DNA from 3 places in the Vibrio rubrogenes genome. Region 1 is predicted to be linked to each of the others. Evidence: predicted binding sites of a transcription regulator. Region 1 holds the regulator's gene; each other region holds the start of a gene.
The links. The regulator CRP, encoded in region 1, controls carbon source genes, mostly activating them, when cyclic AMP is high. The targets are predictions, from matches to a motif close to TGTGANNNNNNTCACA.
Positions count from the first base shown of each region.

Region 2: the regulator CRP is predicted to act here: its motif matches at 4,570-4,585, upstream of cytR (DNA-binding transcriptional regulator CytR).
Region 3: the regulator CRP is predicted to act here: its motif matches at 2,528-2,543, upstream of rppH (RNA pyrophosphohydrolase).

Region 1 is NZ_JCARSY010000007.1:118,092-124,010, forward strand. It holds gene AC55NX_RS07555 (ABC transporter ATP-binding protein) at 1-213, shown strand, start outside; gene AC55NX_RS07560 (TIGR02444 family protein) at 210-698, shown strand; gene AC55NX_RS07565 (hydrolase) at 749-1,726, shown strand; gene AC55NX_RS07570 (YheU family protein) at 1,930-2,142, shown strand; gene AC55NX_RS07575 (phosphoribulokinase) at 2,262-3,131, shown strand; gene crp (cAMP-activated global transcriptional regulator CRP) at 3,415-4,047, shown strand; gene AC55NX_RS07585 (DUF1338 domain-containing protein) at 4,121-4,915, opposite strand; gene astA (arginine N-succinyltransferase) at 4,980-5,919, opposite strand, start outside.
Region 2 is NZ_JCARSY010000034.1:21,053-26,971, reverse strand. It holds gene AC55NX_RS17420 (1,4-dihydroxy-2-naphthoate polyprenyltransferase) at 1-560, opposite strand, end outside; gene hslU (ATP-dependent protease ATPase subunit HslU) at 696-2,027, opposite strand; gene hslV (ATP-dependent protease subunit HslV) at 2,072-2,611, opposite strand; gene ftsN (cell division protein FtsN) at 2,754-3,302, opposite strand; gene cytR (DNA-binding transcriptional regulator CytR) at 3,410-4,414, opposite strand; gene priA (primosomal protein N') at 4,663-5,919, opposite strand, start outside.
Region 3 is NZ_JCARSY010000003.1:202,983-208,901, reverse strand. It holds gene ptsP (phosphoenolpyruvate--protein phosphotransferase) at 1-1,807, opposite strand, end outside; gene rppH (RNA pyrophosphohydrolase) at 1,810-2,328, opposite strand; gene mutH (DNA mismatch repair endonuclease MutH) at 2,957-3,622, shown strand; gene AC55NX_RS04290 (NADP(H)-dependent aldo-keto reductase) at 3,849-4,898, shown strand; gene AC55NX_RS04285 (DUF1127 domain-containing protein) at 5,000-5,251, opposite strand; gene vpsR (cyclic-di-GMP-binding transcriptional regulator VpsR) at 5,821-5,919, opposite strand, start outside.

The sequences.
Region 1 (5,919 bases):
GAGCAGCAAATCGATAAATTACAATCAACGCTCAGCGATGCAGAGCAGCAATTAAGCGATTCATCCCTGTATGATGCGGAGAATAAAGCTAAACTTACTCAGGTGCTTGCGCTTCAGGCTCAAAGTAAATCTGACCTTGAGGAACTTGAGTCTCAATGGATGGAGCATCAAGAGCGCCTAGAACAGATGGAACAGGAGTTCAACACTTTATGATTCAGACACCGATTTCCCTGACACTGGAACGACTTTGGCAATTTAGTTTGCAATATTACAGTGTCCGGGAAGTCAAAGAAGCCTGTCTCAGCCTCCAAAACAACTACCACGGTAACGTCAATTTACTTTTGCTTCTGAAATGGCTCGATGAACAGCAGCTCAGCATCGGGCAACAAGACTGGCATCGTGTGATGACTTGTATCAGTGCCACTGAAGGATTGCTCAATAGCTATCGAGAGTTACGCAGAAAACTCAAAGCACATCTGCCGGATACGCTCTATCGTGAGTCGCTTCAATTTGAGCTACAACTGGAAAAACAGCAACAATCCGATCTGGTGGATTGTATTAATCAGCTCAAGTTGCAGCCCGGCGACACACAATTAATGACCCAGCGTTACTGCAAAGCGCTGACCGCTGATCATCTTGCCAAGATCTTTGCGAAACCCGCATCATTTTCATCAACACATGCCAAGTACAAAAAATAGAGGAAAGAATCGCGGTGAGCAGTTCGATACAAAACGTGAGCCCAAATAGGTTGCTGACATTCAAGCCGGCTTTAGGTGGTGCCGCGCCACACATTCAGACACTGCTGCCCAGATGGGTTCGACGCACCCCTTTATTTTCACCGTATTGGGAAACGCTGACGACACCGGATGATGATATTTTGAGCCTGGCTTGGAGTGAAGACCCAAATCAACCCGATGTGCAGACAAAACCTTTATTTATTCTCTTCCATGGTCTCGAGGGAAGCTTTCATAGCCCTTATGCCAACGGTTTGATGCACGCTTTCGCGCAACAAGGCTGGTTATCTGTCATGATGCACTTTCGTGGGTGTAACGGCCAGCCAAACCGACAAGCCCGTGCCTACCATTCGGGAGAAACCAGCGATCCACGCTATTTTCTGACACAAATCCATCAACGTTTTCCGTCCAATTACAAGATGGCTGCCGGTATCTCGCTCGGTGGCAATATGTTGGCAAACTATTTGGCAGAGTTTGCAGATCTGCCACTTATCGATAGTGCCTCCATTATCTCAGCCCCCTTCGATTTGAGTGACAGTTCGAGCCGGATTAATCGCGGCTTCTCACGTATCTATCAGGCTTACCTCCTCAACTCACTCAAGCAAAATGCTTATCGTAAATTTGGGACGCTCCGGCAAACGATTCCAGTCACACAGTCCTTAATTCGACAGTTGAAAACATTACAAGAATTCGATGATTTGATCACCGCCCCCCTGCATGGATTTGAAAACGCCCAAGACTACTATCAACGCTGTTCGGCAATCTCTAAACTGGGACAAATTCGTCTGCCGACACTCATTGTACACGCACAAGACGATCCCTTTATGACTGATGCAGTTATTCCGACGGCACCGCTGCCCCAGATGATCGATTATCAACTCATGACACATGGTGGGCATGTCGGCTTTCTGAGTGGCACCGTTGCCAAACCACGCTTCTGGTTGGAAGAAGCTCTGCCCCACTATTATCGGGCACAATCACCTAAGTATTGAATACCATCCCCTCAGTATCGTCACCAACGACTACCGAGAACGCTCACCGAACTGATGAGTGTTCTCCTACTCTTCCAAAGTCACGCCTCAAGCATCATCTATATTTGCGTGTAAAATCATGATTATTGCGCAACATCATGTAAAATCCGTTAAGATACACGCTATTCATTCATCCCAGAGTGATCGTATAGAAGGTCATCATTATGATTATTCCTTGGCAAACGCTCGAACCGGATACGCTCGATAATCTGATCAGGGAGTTTATCCTCCGAGAAGGAACCGACTACGGCGAGCAAGAAATTTCTCTTGAAGAGAAAGTCGCTCAGGTCAAACAACAGATTCAATCCGGAGAAGCGGTGATCGTCTATTCCGAACTTCACGAGTCCGTAGATATTCAACAAAACAGATATCGTTAATTTATGAATTGTCCGATGACAGCACCAATTTCCATGATATAGTGAAATCGATTTCTCGGTTTTCTTCGGGAGATCGGTTCATTGAGTGCACGACAAGGAATGATAAGACAAGGTATGTCATGTCAGCAAAACATCCCATTATTGCAGTAACCGGCTCTTCGGGTGCCGGTACAACAACGACTTCCGAAGCTTTTCGCAAAATGTTTAATATGATGCGAATCAAGCCGGCTTGGGTTGAAGGTGATAGTTTTCACCGTTTCACCAGACCGGAGATGGATGTCGAAATCCGTAAGGCCAGAGAGCAAGGACGCCATATCAGCTATTTCGGTCCTCAAGCAAACGATTTTCCGGCATTGGAAGAGTTTTTCCGGGAATATGGCCGCACCGGAACGGGAAAAATTCGCCGTTATCTGCATACATTTGATGAAGCAGTTCCCTATAACCAGATGCCGGGAACATTTACGCCATGGCAAGATCTCCCCAATGATACCAATGTCCTTTTTTATGAAGGGCTTCATGGGGGGGTGGTCGATGGCGAAACCAATGTCTCCCAACATGTTGATTTTCTCATTGGCATGGTGCCGATCGTCAATCTGGAGTGGATTCAAAAGTATGTCCGGGACACCCGGGACAGAGGGCATTCCCGAGAAGCAGTGATGGATTCGATCGTTCGCTCCATGGATGATTACTTAAATTACATTACGCCCCAATTTTCTCGGACACATATTAACTTTCAGCGGGTTCCGACAGTGGATACATCCAATCCACTGAGTGCAAAAGGGATTCCGAGTCTGGATGAAAGTTTTGTGGTCATCCGCTTGCTAGGCATCAAAAAAGTCGATTTCCCTTACCTGTTGGCAATGATTGATGGCTCATTTATGTCATGTCATAACACGATTGTCGTGCCCGGTGGGAAAATGAGTTTTGCCATGGAGTTGATTGTCCGTCCTATTCTTCAGCAGTTGATAGAAACCGGAAAAATTGGCTAATTACGATTCACTGGCACGAATCGGGCTCTTTTAGTTCCTATACCGTGACGATGCGCACATTTTTGCGTACTAAATCACGGTCATGACACGATTAAAGTCAAGAAATTATGTAAGAAAAAGGATACTATTTGATACCGAAACAGAAGACAACTTGCAGGCTTTCTCAAGTGCTTTTATGCTAAGTGTTTAGTTCCGAGACATGTTCAGTTTGAACATGTTCAGTTCAAAAGCTTCGCGAAAACATGGAAAGCAGCAAGCTACCCTGCAGAGGAAGAGAGATATTATGGTTCTAGGTAAACCTCAAACCGATCCAACATTAGAGTGGTTTCTTTCACATTGTCACATACATAAATACCCTTCAAAGAGTACGCTGATTCATGCAGGCGAAAAAGCGGAAACGCTTTATTACATCGTGAAGGGATCTGTTGCTGTTCTGATCAAGGACGAAGAAGGGAAAGAAATGATCCTTTCTTACCTCAATCAGGGTGACTTCATCGGTGAACTTGGTTTATTCGAAGAAGGTCAAGAACGAACAGCTTGGGTCAGAGCGAAATCTCCCTGCGAAGTTGCAGAAATTTCCTTCAAAAAGTTCCGTCAGTTAATTCAGGTCAATCCAGACATTTTGATGCGTCTGGCAGGACAGATGGCAAGCCGCCTTCAAGTCACTAGCCAGAAAGTCGGTGATCTGGCTTTTCTGGATGTGACAGGTCGTATTGCACAGACGCTGTTAAATCTGGCAAAACAACCCGATGCAATGACGCACCCGGACGGAATGCAAATCAAGATTACCCGCCAGGAGATCGGCCAGATTGTCGGTTGTTCTCGTGAAACCGTTGGCCGCATTTTGAAAATGCTCGAAGAGCAGAACCTTATTTCAGCCCACGGAAAAACAATTGTTGTTTACGGTACAAGATAATTTTTTTGCTTGAACCAACAAAAGAGCCATCCTCGCGATGGCTCTTTTATTTGCGACGATTGATCATGATACATCACTGATCATTGGTACTTTCAAAAATTTTGTCAGCCGAAGCTTCGACAAATCCGGGATATAAAATACCATTCGCCATCGGATAACGTTTGGCAAATTCATAGAAACCACCGGGAACCAACAACTCCGCTTCATCAAATTCAACCGCAACCCGATCAGCCATGATCGATGACTGTTCCAGAAATAACGCCGGTGAGCCCTTCACTTCACCACCTGATGAATTGATCACAAAGCCATGTTGGAGTAGATAAGCATTCACATCCGCGACCTGATTAAAACGGGCCAACTGATTGACACTCACCGTAAAATGGTTCGCACCGTAGCCATGTGCCGCAACCCAAGCGGCATACTCACTCTCTTCCGCCAACAGATAATATTGCTCGAGTGAAATCGGCCATAAACGCCCACCATAAAGAAAGTCAGTATCAGCAACCATGTCGGACCTGACATGAGAGATCAGACTTCTCACGATCTTTTGCAAAGATTCAGAACAGCGTTCAACTTCCAACTCACTGATGAAGACTTTAGGTAACTTGGGATTCGGGTGTTCAAAGTGCTGCGCAGCTAACTTTTTTTGTTCAAACTGATAGTGCCCTTTCGACACATATCCCAGCCGAACAAAGGGTGCGGCTATCACGTCAAGGTTGACTGGTGACAAATTAAACGTCCGCAACGCAATATGATCATTGTTGAGCGGTTCCTCTTCCTGAAGAAGTTTGTGGATCAGCTGTGCGGATGGGCAAAGCCTGGTTGTATAATCTTGCCACAATGCGGCAAATAATGAGTCCGGCGTCATAGCGCCTCCTTCTTTATCAATCATCTTGGGCTGTCATCGCATTCCTGTTTCCGGCTTTCGGAGATTAACGAATCACCAGAAAACGAACCCGATCACCAGACTGAATCAACAAAGCCTGAGCCACTTCAGGCGTCACGATCACAGTCTCAGATTCCGGGTGAAAATCGACCTCGGCGATTGTCGCCCGGAAAAATTCAAATGAAGTATTACTGAGTATGACTTTTTGTTGGCTGTGATGTTGCGCCACTTTAACTGTCGCTGACACAGAGTGCCTGACCGACTCAATATGACGTAAATCACATTCAACCGTCGGGCCTGCATCAAAAATATCGACATAATTACGACAGGTGAATCCTTCTTCTTCTAATAATTTTAAAGCAGGTCTGGTCTTGTCATGTACCTTTCCGATCACAGCTTGGGCTTCAGGGCTGAGCAGATTGATATAGATCGGTAATTTGGGCATCAGTTCAGCAATGAACCCTTTATGGCCCGACCCCGTCAAATAATCCGCCAGAGAAAAATCGATGGAGAAAAAATGTTCCTGCAACCATTGCCAGAACGGAGAGTTTCCCTGTTCATCAGAGACGCCTCTCATTTCAGCAATAATGGTCTGAGCAAAGCGCTCCCGGTGTTCCGCCAGCATCAAAAAGCGACATTTAGACATCAAACGACCATTCAGACCGGCACGAAACTCGGGTAAGAGAAAGAGCGTACACAACTCAGAACAACCGGTATAGTTATTACCTAGCGTCAATAATTTCACGATTTTGTTGACGCCCAAGCGACGGGAAGAATGAAGAATGGTACTGATATGATAAGAATAAGACGGTGTATCCCAGCCGACGTAGGCTCCAATTGCTGTCGTACCGGCAATCCGACCGCTTTCGCTATCGACCCCAACCATCAGGTAACTCTCATCGGTTGGTGACTGAACATCTGCCTTGGCAAAACTCGCTTCTGAATGTTCAATACGATGAGATAACAGCGCCTCATTGACAGGCAGT
Region 2 (5,919 bases), on a different contig from region 1:
AAACCACACGCAATCGATGGCAGTAGCAACGTCGTATTCAATTGACCGGTATAGAGAAAATAGGTCCCGGAGACCCCCAACAAGCCAAAGAAAATAAATACGGATACATCGCCAAGCCCGACATAACCATAAGGCTTATTGCCGACGGTATAAGCAACAGCAGCGATCATCGCCATGACGCCAAGGCCAATAAAAACCAGAATATTTTCAAGCGAGTCCAAGGCATACAGAATCAACGCCATACCAGAAACGACGGTAAGCAGCACATTGATCATCATGGCGTATTTCATGTCTTTCAATGTAACGGCACCCGACTGAATTGCCCGCATCGGACCTAATCGTGCGTCATTATCTGTACCTTTCACCGCATCGCCATAATCATTGGCAAGATTAGACAGAATTTGCAGTAAAATGGCAGTGACTAAGGCCAAAATTGCTATTGGCCACGAAAAATGCTTTTCGGAAAAAGCTAAGGCACTTCCTGTGAGGATCGAAATCAATGCCAAAGGCAAGGTTTTCGGTCTAGCCGCATCCATCCAAATCGAAAGAGAGTTTATCATGATTACAGCCTAGTGGACGACAAGAGCTCTAGTATACGACGAATTCATTGATAATAAAAAGCCCGCATAAAAATGCGAGCTTCTATACCCAAATCACGTGCTGGTCATACAGAGCGCATCATATGGGTTGTGTACTTACAGAATAAAGCGGCTGAGATCTTCATCGCCAACCAATTCACCGAGACGTTCTTGCACATAATCGGCATCGATGATGAACGACGAGCCGGCTTTATCGGTCGCATCGAAAGAAATTTCATCCATCAAGCGTTCCATCACGGTATGCAGACGACGAGCCCCGATATTTTCAGTGGTTTCATTCACCTGCCAGGCGGCATCCGCAATCTGCGCAATCCCCTCTTCTGTAAATTCAATAGCAACATTTTCTGTTGCCATCAACGCCTGATATTGCTCTGTCAGAGATGCTTTCGGTTCGGTCAGGATGCGTTTGAAATCATCACTGCTCAGCGCTTCCAGCTCAACTCGAATCGGTAAACGCCCTTGTAATTCAGGAATCAAATCCGACGGTTTGGCAACCTGAAAGGCCCCAGAAGCAATGAACAGAATATGATCCGTCCTGACCATACCATGTTTAGTCGATACGGTACTGCCTTCGATCAGTGGCAACAGATCGCGCTGCACCCCTTCTCGGGAAACATCCGGCCCGGAGACTTCACCACGCTTACAGATTTTGTCGATTTCATCAACAAACACAATACCGTGGTTCTCAACATTAAAGATGGCTTGTTCTTTCAGTTCATCCTGATTGACCAGTTTCGCGGCTTCTTCTTCAGTCAACGCCTTAAACGCATCTTTAATCTTCAGCTTGCGTTTCTTTTGCGTGTTCCCGGCCAGATTTTGGAACATGCCCTGTAACTGGTTGGTCATTTCTTCCATACCCGGAGGCGCCATAATTTCAACGCCCATTTGCGGCGCAGCGACATCGATTTCAATTTCTTTATCATCGAGCTGACCTTCACGTAATTTCTTACGAAATACCTGTCTGGTATGAGATGTATCTTCGGTTCGCTCTTCTTCACCCCAAGAATCACGTGGTGGCGGAATCAATACATCAAGAATGCGCTCTTCCGCTAACTCTTCAGCCCGGAACTTCACTTTTTCCATGGCTTGCTGGTGGGTCATCTTCACCGCAACATCGGTCAGATCACGGATAATGGATTCAACTTCTTTACCGACGTAACCGACCTCAGTAAATTTTGTGGCTTCAATTTTCATAAATGGCGCATTCGCCAGCTTTGCCAAACGCCGGGCAATTTCAGTTTTACCCACCCCTGTCGGGCCGATCATCAAAATATTTTTGGGCGTCACTTCGACACGCAGACTTTCTTCCAACTGCATTCGACGCCAGCGATTACGTAAAGCAATCGCGACCGCTCTTTTCGCTTTGTCCTGACCGATAATATGACGATTGAGTTCATGAACAATTTCACGAGGAGTCATTTCAGACATGCTTATTTCCTTTGTTCTGTATTGCAGACGCTATCGAATAGTTTCTATGACTCACGTTGAGGAATATCAAGTACTTCGATAGTCTGGAAATGGTTAGTGAACACACAGATGTCACCTGCAATTTGCAGCGCTTTTTCAGCAATCTCCTGAGCGTCCAGATCGGTATTTTCTAGTAAAGCCGTTGCAGCAGCCTGTGCATAATTGCCACCGGAACCAATTGCGATCAGATCATGTTCTGGCTGAACAACATCACCATTACCGGTAATAATCAGTGAAGCGGTCTCATCTGCAACGGCTAAAATCGCTTCCAAACGACGCAATGCCCGATCACTTCGCCAATCTTTGGCCAGTTCAACAGCCGCCTTCACCAGATGTCCTTGATGCATTTGCAACTTGCTTTCAAAACGCTCAAACAGTGTAAATGCATCCGCTGTACCGCCAGCAAACCCAGCCAGTATTTTATCATTGTACAGGCGGCGCACCTTGCGGGCATTTCCTTTCATCACGGTATTACCCAGAGAAACTTGACCATCTCCGGCAATAACAACTTTATTATCACGACGGACGGATACGATTGTAGTCACGAGAGGACCTCTTCCATTTTATAAAGTGTGTTAGAAAACTATATAAGGACAAGCTTGTTTGAATTCAAGTCAAAAGGCGGGATATCGTTGTTATTTCCTCCGGAATTCTGTGACCAGCTCCGGAGGATAGGGAGAAACATGTCTATTGCTTTTCTTTCCAAATCGCACATGGTTCAATCTTAGCACGCTGAAGTTTGTGCCGATCACGTTCAGCATCGCGTTTAAATTTGTAAGGACCAATTACCACGCGATACCAGCTACTATCTTCTTTCTTGCGGATTTTACTTTTAATCCCCTGAAAAGCGATGTCCAGCTTCCGTTTTTCGGCCTGAGCCATCGTTTTGTACGCGCCACACTGCATGATGTACGGAATATCCGATACTTTCAGCGCTTTCGGGGTAACCTCGATCTCACGCTGAGGTAAGATATCGACATAGTCCCACTTTTCAGTCGGTGGCGGGGGAAGTGTCTTTTGATTGTCATGCGGAGATTGCTTGACCTCGGTTTTCTGAACCACTGGCACATGATTCTCTGGTGGAGACGGCTGTATACTCAGTGTATACAAGCCATACCCAAACACAGCCACCACAATCACAGCAAGCGTACCACTCAACCAAGGGCGCTTCTTCGGAGCTTTGCGCGCAGTTTTCTTCGCTGCACTACCCCGTTTCACATAGTCTTTATTAGCCACTAAATTATGCTTACCTTACAAACAATGACTGTATGTTAAAGAAGACCATCCGGAAGCACAACTCTGAGCACAATACGCGTCGGCATTGTTGCAATTCAGGTAATGACTCATCCGCGAGGAGCAGCAACACTTTCACGAATCACCAGTTTTGTTTCCAGCAAACGAGAGCCCGCCCGGACATCGTGTCCCCGGAGCACTTCTAACATCATCAGCATCGCCTGACGGCCAATCTCATATCGAGGCTGAGAGACTGTTGTTAACGGCGGATCACAATACTGAGCAAAGTTAATATCGTCAAAACCTACCACCGATAGGTCATGAGGCACTCTGACGCCCAAGCGTTTCGCTTCTTGAATGGCACCGATAGCCATCATGTCATTGTGGCAGAAAACAGCTCCCGGCGGTTCGGATAACCCTAAAAGGTGCCGAATCGCTTTCACACCGGCTTCAAAACTGAAATCGCCTTTGTAGTGATAAGCAGGATTCATGGTAATTCCGGCACGCCTTAAAGCCTGCATGTATCCCTGATGACGGAAATGGCACAACGCAGCTGAATCGGGGCCAGCAATCTCACCAATTTTTTTATGGCCCATCTGAGTGAGATAATTCACCACTTCAAACGCAGAGGTCAGATTATCAATATGGACGGTCGGGAGTTCCAGCTCCGGCGCGTACTCACAGGCCATCACCATCGGCGGTAGATTTTTCTGCTCTGATTTACTGGCGTCAAACGGTAAATCGGTGCCAAGGAGTAGCATTCCGTCGGCTTGCTTGGTGAAGACCAGATTGACAAAAGAACTTTCTCGTTTCTTCTGTTGTCCACTATCACCAAGTAGCACTAAATAACCATGCTCGACAGCAGCATCCTCGATACCCCGAATAATTTCAGTAAAGTACGGGTCGCAAATATCGGGAACGATTGCAACAATCGTCTTTGATTCGTTACGTCTTAAATTCCGTGCCAGTGAATTCGGAGAGTATCCGGCTTCAAGCACTGCATCTTCAACCCGTTTTCTTGTCGTAGGCGACACTTTTTCGGGATTCATCAATGCCCTAGATACGGTCGCGGTTGACACTCCCGCTAGTTGAGCAACATCCTTCATCGTCGCCATACATTAAAACCCTCTTTCAAAATAGTATTTGCTATAAAACTGATTCATGCACACACTTTTGATATATCTATCAAGAGCTTGATGTATGTGCTTCCATAGTTTAAGCATTTCTTCGAATAAAGTTACGGTCTATTTAACACTTCTTACATCATAAACGAGAAATAGATCACGATACATAGGTTTTATACTGTGATAACGATACGAATCAAGTCAATGACCTTCCGACTTACCGAATAGAGATCGGGGGATTATGACAAATCATGGGGTTCAACATCGAGCGACCAACGAACTTTCCCCGCGAGTGGTAAGCGCTGAATGACAGGTTTGGCACTCATCAACAGTTTTTGCATCGTCGGACGACTCATCGTTTGCATCAATAGTTGCCAGCGATATTTCCCGGCTCGTTTTGCCATCGGTGCCGGAGATGGCCCTAAAACGGCACAGGTTGCATGATCAAACAGAGGGTGGACTTCCAAGGTCTGCTTCACCTGCCTGAGAAAATCCTCGCCAAGCTCGGCTTGATTTGATTCAGCTTTAAATAAGGTTAAATAGCTGAAAGGGGGTAATAATGCCAGTTTCCGCTCATGTAACGCGCTCATGGCAAAGTGACGGTAATCCTTTTGGAGTAAGGCTTGCAGTAAACTGTGCTCCGGGTGATGTGTCTGAAGGATGACTTCACCGGGCTGACTGGCTCGTCCGGCACGCCCTGCGACCTGAATAAATAGCTGTGCCAATCGTTCGGAAGCCCGAAAATCATGGCTGTACAAAGCACTGTCAACATCCAGCAAGCCGACCAGAGTCACCCTTGGGAAATGATGACCTTTCGCCAGCATCTGTGTCCCGATTAAAATATGATATTCTCCCCGATGGACAGCATTAAGGGCGGATTCCAGCGTGCCTTTTCTGCGGGTACTGTCCCGGTCAATCCGGATGGTACGATATTGGGGGAAGATCTGCGCCAGTTGTGTTTCCAGCTGTTCAGTACCGACACCAACCGTCGCCATCTGCGTCGAACCACAATCATGGCATTGATGTAACACCGGGCGCTGAGAACCACAGTGGTGACAGCGAAGCTCCTGTGTCACCTGATGATAGGTATAACGTGCATCACAACGCTGACAATGTGCCACCCAGCCACACTCATGACACATCAGTACCGGAGCATATCCCCGTCGGTTGAGAAATAACAAAACCTGATTCCCGACCTGTAAATGCTTTCTCATTTCAGCAATCAACGGTGCTGACAACCCGCCTTCAAGATAGAGCCCTTTGACATCCAAAACCCGATTGGTAGCCGGAACGGCATCCCCCGCCCGTTGTGTCAACGTTAAATGGTGATATTTACCACTGAGCGCATTTTGTAAAGTCTCAAGTGCAGGCGTCGCTGACCCCAAAACAATAGGAATCTGTTCAAGGCTGGCACGCATGACTGCCACATCCCGCGCATGATAACGCAAGCTATCCTGCTGTTTATATGAGGCATCATGTTCTTCATCAACAATAAT
Region 3 (5,919 bases), on a different contig from region 1:
GGTAAATCATGGATGGCACTTCGAGCATAATCCCGATTGAAGGCTTTTTCACCCGTTTATCCACAGCCGAGACTTCAGTAAATGCTTGATCAATAAAAGTAAGCGCATCATCAAGTTCTCTCATTCCGGAAATCATCGGTAACAGAATGCCCAAATTCCCCGTCTCGATACTGGCTTTGAGCATTGCCCGGAGCTGAATCAGAAAAATATCCGGATGATCAAGCGTGAAACGGATACCTCGCCAGCCGAGAAATGGATTATCTTCTTCTATTGGTAGATAAGGTAAAGGCTTATCACCACCGATATCTAATGTTCTCATCACAACCATTTTATCGGGATGCGCACATAGTATTTGACGATAAAGTTGGATTTGCTCTTCTTCAGAAGGAAAACGGTTCTGTAATAAGAACGAGATTTCAGTCCGGTACAAACCGACACCATCCACCCCTTGATTGACTGCAGTATTGTTCTCGGTATTCAGGCCTGCATTCAGCAAGATATTGACCGGATACCCATCGCGCGTGATCGCTTTCTCGGCAAGGCTTTGATTAACCATTTCCGATAGTTCACCTTCTTCTTCCATCAGCTCTTGGTATTCGGCCAGAACTTCGGAATCCGGTGAAATATGAATGAAGCCACTGTAACCATCGACAATAGCTAATTGACTATTAATTTCTTTGAAATTTAACGAAACCCCCATGATGGCAGGGATCCCCAAGGCTCGGGATAGAATTGCGGCATGGGAGTTGGCAGCGCCTTCGAACGAGACAACAGCCAAAAGTTTATCTTTGGGAATACTGGCCAGAATTGAAGCGGTTAACTCTCTGACGACAAGAATGATCGGCTTTTCCAGAACCAATTCTTCCAGTTCACTGTTGTACAAAAAGTACAGCATTCGCTGCCCGAGCTCTCTGATGTCCTGGGCTCTTTCTCGCAGGTAAACATCCGACATTTGGGAAAAGCGTTCGACATATGCTTCAACCACCTGACGCAAGGCCCAATCCGCTCGATCACCTTTCAGGATCTGTTCTTTCAGATCCTTACGTAACATTGGATCATTGAGTAAGTGGGTAAATAAATCGAAAATAGCCAGCGTTTCTTTGTGAATGTCGCCATCCAGCTTCTTACGCATTCGCCGAAAATCACTCAGTGCCTTTTCAACTGCTCTGGATAACCATTCCTGTTCTTTCTTAACGTCAAGCGTCGATGCCGGCAAAACATTTTCTAGCTCCGGCTGAGAGTTATCCCACCAGAACTCACCAATCGCAACCCCCGGAGATACCCCAATACCGCGCACAACCGACTGTTGCTTTGCAAGTGACCATAACCCCTGAGACTGCGCATGTGCAACCAGAACGGCCAACTGGGCCGAGAGTGTCACAATAAACGATTCTTCGATTTCACTAAACAGACGGGGAGAACGTTGCTGGATAACCAACACACCCAGCACTTGTTTACGGTAAATAATCGGTGCACCTAGAAAGCTTTGGTACACTTCTTCACCGAGTTGTTTGAAATATTTGAAATTTGGGTGTTTGGAGGCTTCGGCCAGATTGATCGGTTCAGCTGAACGTTTGACTAACCCAACCAAGCCCTCATCAAAACCGATATGAATTTTATTGCCTTTAAATTTCAATCCTTGAGTCGCAATCAGTTCAAGGCGTAGTTTTTCTTCATTGGCGAGATAAATTGTGCAGCATTCGGTATTCATGGCCTCACAGGTTTTTTTCACCAGAATATCAAAGGCCTGATGAACATCTTCAACTTTTGAAACCTGTTCCATGATGTCCCGAAGCTGAGAGAGCATGTTTATCCTCTTTTTCCTTTCCGTTTGCTTTTTACTTTCCGTGCTTTAAATGGCATCGCGATCGAGGCAAACTCTTTCATTGCTCGCCGATAAACATCGCGTTTAAATGAAACAACCTGCCTTACCGGATACCAATAACTCACCCAACGCCAACCATCAAATTCAGGGGTTACTCCACGCTGCATGTTGATTTTAGACTCATGACACTCTAAACGCAGAAGAAACCATTTCTGTTTTTGTCCAATACAGACCGGTTGAGAATCCCAGCGCACCAATCGTTTGGGAAGTTTATACTTCAACCAATGACGACTGGAACTAATGACCTTCACATCCGTTTTTGTTAAACCAACCTCTTCGTATAACTCTCTGAACATTGCTTGCTCTGGCGTTTCACCATGATCAATGCCGCCCTGAGGGAACTGCCAAGAGTGTTGTCCGTATCGTTTCGCCCAGAATACCTGACCATGGTTGTTGCAGATTACAATACCGACATTCAGCCGATAACCATCGCCATCTATCACTGGCAAACCTCTAATAAAATTTAACTTCTCCTGATTTTTTCATAGATCCCCAGATGTAGCAAATATCCATTGACAATAAAAACAAAAATACTCAATGGACAAAATTGGGTATACCACCTCAGACAAGTAACTTATTAACACAAGATGACAAATTTAGCTGATCTTATTCACCTTTTCTGTGAGTAACTATGTGAAAAAGTGATAGATTACTCACAATTTTTTGATTCTCTTCTCGCAACAAACCTTTCAGCAGCAAGTAAACCAGTTCAACTAATTGTTATTTATCAATAGATTAAATAAACAATTATAACGCTTACGATCCCAATTTGATTCACAAGGATCAATCTCATTGTCACATTGAACAAAGATCAACCATCACCATTTTTATCCACACAACAACCGCGATTTCGCTGAAAAAGTAACACAAACCACAGAATAAAGCCTGTATATCCATCCATATCATGACGCGATGCATCGTCAGATACAACTATCCTGTGGATAAGCTGAGGAAATCATCAAGGTTCCGCTCTTTCAGACAAACCATGACGGCCTCTCATTTCATCTGTTAAACTAGTGCTCATTACATCCTAAACTGTTGCTCTTCTACCACTAATATCCGAAAGATCTTATGAGACCAGAACCAAAAACAGAAAGTGAATTACTTGAAAGAGCTTGGGAAATAGCCGGATTCAGTTTTACTGAACTTGCGGAGATTGCCCGGATGAAAGTCCCTTTGGATCTGAAAAAAGATAAAGGCTGGGTCGGACAACTTCTCGAATGGCACTTGGGTGCAACCGCCGGAAGCAAACCGCAACAGGATTTTGAAAAACTGGGAATTGAGCTGAAAAGTATTCCTATCAGCTATGCGGGCAAGCCACTCGAAACCACATTTGTCTCCGTGGCGCCATTAACGGGCGTTCATGGTTTGACGTGGGAAAACAGTCATGTCAGAAACAAACTGTCGCGAGTCCTCTGGATCCCCGTTGAAGGAGAAAGAGATATCCCCGTTTCGGACAGAAAAGTCGGGACACCTCTGTTATGGAGCCCTTCACCGGAGCAAGAGGCACAACTCAAAAATGACTGGGAAGAGCTCATGGAGTTCATTGTGTTAGGTCAGATCGAGCAAGTAACCGCCAGACACGGTGAGATCTTGCAATTGCGTCCCAAAGCAGCCAATGGTCGAGTTCAAACAGAAGCTTATGGTTATCACGGGAAAATAATCCGTACACGTCCTCGGGGTTTTTATCTGCGGACTCAATTTACCGCGCAGATCCTCGCGCATCACTTTATATAAACACGGCATCACTCATAACGCCCCCGTACCAACACCGTTCTAGCTTGATACATTCAGTGCGGAGCAATCATTTGTCATCGCTCCTTCACCATCAATTTCTATTTCCTTTTCAGTAGGTACTTCGCTTATAGTGAAAGGGGAAGCATATATACCCACGCTCAAACCTAATGAAGATATGCAGTCGGATCCGCTGGATAATTGGTTCTCTAACAAGAAAGGAAGTCATATGCATTATACAAAGCTGCCTCACTCAACATTAGAAGTCAGTAAAATCTGCCTTGGTACCATGACCTTCGGTCAACAAAATACATGTGATGATGCTTGCAGCCAACTTGACTACGCCCTCGAACGAGGCGTGAATTTTATCGATACGGCAGAAGTCTATCCGATCCCTCCTTCTCCGGAAACGCAGGGAAAAACAGAAGAATTTATCGGCCACTGGCTTGAAAAATCAGGCAAAAGAGAAAAGATCGTACTGGCAACCAAAGTTGCCGGTCCTGTAAACGCGGGACCAAGAAACCCACTTCAGATCCGGGAAAATATGGCACTGGATCACCGTAATATTCATCAAGCCATTGACGATAGTCTCGCGCGGTTAAAAACCGATTATATCGATTTGTACCAACTCCATTGGCCACAGCGCCAGACCAACTGTTTCGGCACACTCAACTATCCCGAACTGCCTGAAAAAGAAGAAGTGACACTGATTGAAACACTTGAAGCCATGACCGATCTCGTTCGGGCTGGAAAGATTCGCTATATCGGTGTTTCCAACGAAACACCTTGGGGCGTGATGACCTATCTCCGATTAGCCGAAAAACATGATTTACCTCGTATTGTCACGATTCAGAATCCATATAATCTGCTGAATCGTAGCTTTGAGATCGGCCTTTCAGAAATCAGTCATTTTGAAGGGGTGAAACTACTGGCTTACTCCCCACTTGCATTTGGCATTCTCAGCGGGAAATATCTCGATGGTGCCAAACCGGAAGGAGCACGCTGTACACGTTTCGAACGTTTTAAACGCTACTTCACACCTCAGGGAATCAAAGCAACCGAAGCTTATGTTCAACTGGCCCGGGATTATCAACTCGATCCGGCGCAAATGGCGCTGGCTTTCGTGAACCAGCGCTCTTTTGTCGGTTCTAACATCATCGGTGCGACGACGTTAGCCCAATTAAAAAGTAACATTGATAGTATTGATATCACATTGTCGGATGAGCTCATTGGCAAAATCAATGATATTGCCACGACCTACTCCAACCCTTGTCCGTAATGTTTACTGATCTTGACAGCCCTAAGCTTCATCGAAAGCTATTCCAGGGCTAAGTGAGTCGCAGGCCAAAAGGATTGAAACGCCCTTTTGGCCTGTTTTAGTTATGTCGGTATTCGCAATGATATAAACTGCCTGAGCAGATGCATACGACGAGTCACACGCTGCTCTTCATTGATTGAACGACCAATCAGGCGACCATCTGCTTCCAGACCGATATCACGCAATAGATAAGGATTATCCCACGGAATATCGTAAGCACTCCGACGTACTTTTGCTCTCCATACCCGTTCTTCACGACGTAAATCGGCTCGAACGAGCCATGCTGCAAGTGATAAATAAAATGAATGACGCATAGCAGTATCTCCTTGAGAGATCGGCTGAAGGAAACCTAGCTACACTTAACAGAATACAGAAAAGAGAATTGAATTCTTTGACTTATTAAGCTGCTACATTCCCGCAGCCTAATAAAAAGGTTACGGATTGATTAACTAAAAATATCTCGTTTCATTTGTCGTGACATGCCAGTAATGGCGCTTGCCTGAAAATGAAAAGCAGAATGAGATGAAGAGACACAAACAGAAATAATACAAAGCATAGATTTCATAGCGTATCTCCTTTTAGTCATTACAATCCAATTGATAATTATGACCGAAGCCACGACGATAATTTAATGGGAATGGTTCAATAAATCAATCAATGAATCATCAATATTCTTCAAAAAAATAGATTAGTTCAATAATTAACAATCACTCATGTAATCATGATGACATTCAACTAGAATGAATTATTTTATTGAAACAATTCACTAACACTATTTTTAGCCATGTGAATATCGGTATAAAATAAAAAAGCCTTACTAACATCATAAGGCTTTTCAAACAGTATCATACGACTTTGCCAAAATAAGGCAGTCTCAATATAATTAGTTCATATCTTCCGAAATTAGATTATGCTTATTCAACAAACGGTACATTGTCGCTCTTGATATGCCTAACTCTTTTGCCGCCTGAGTAATTTGCCC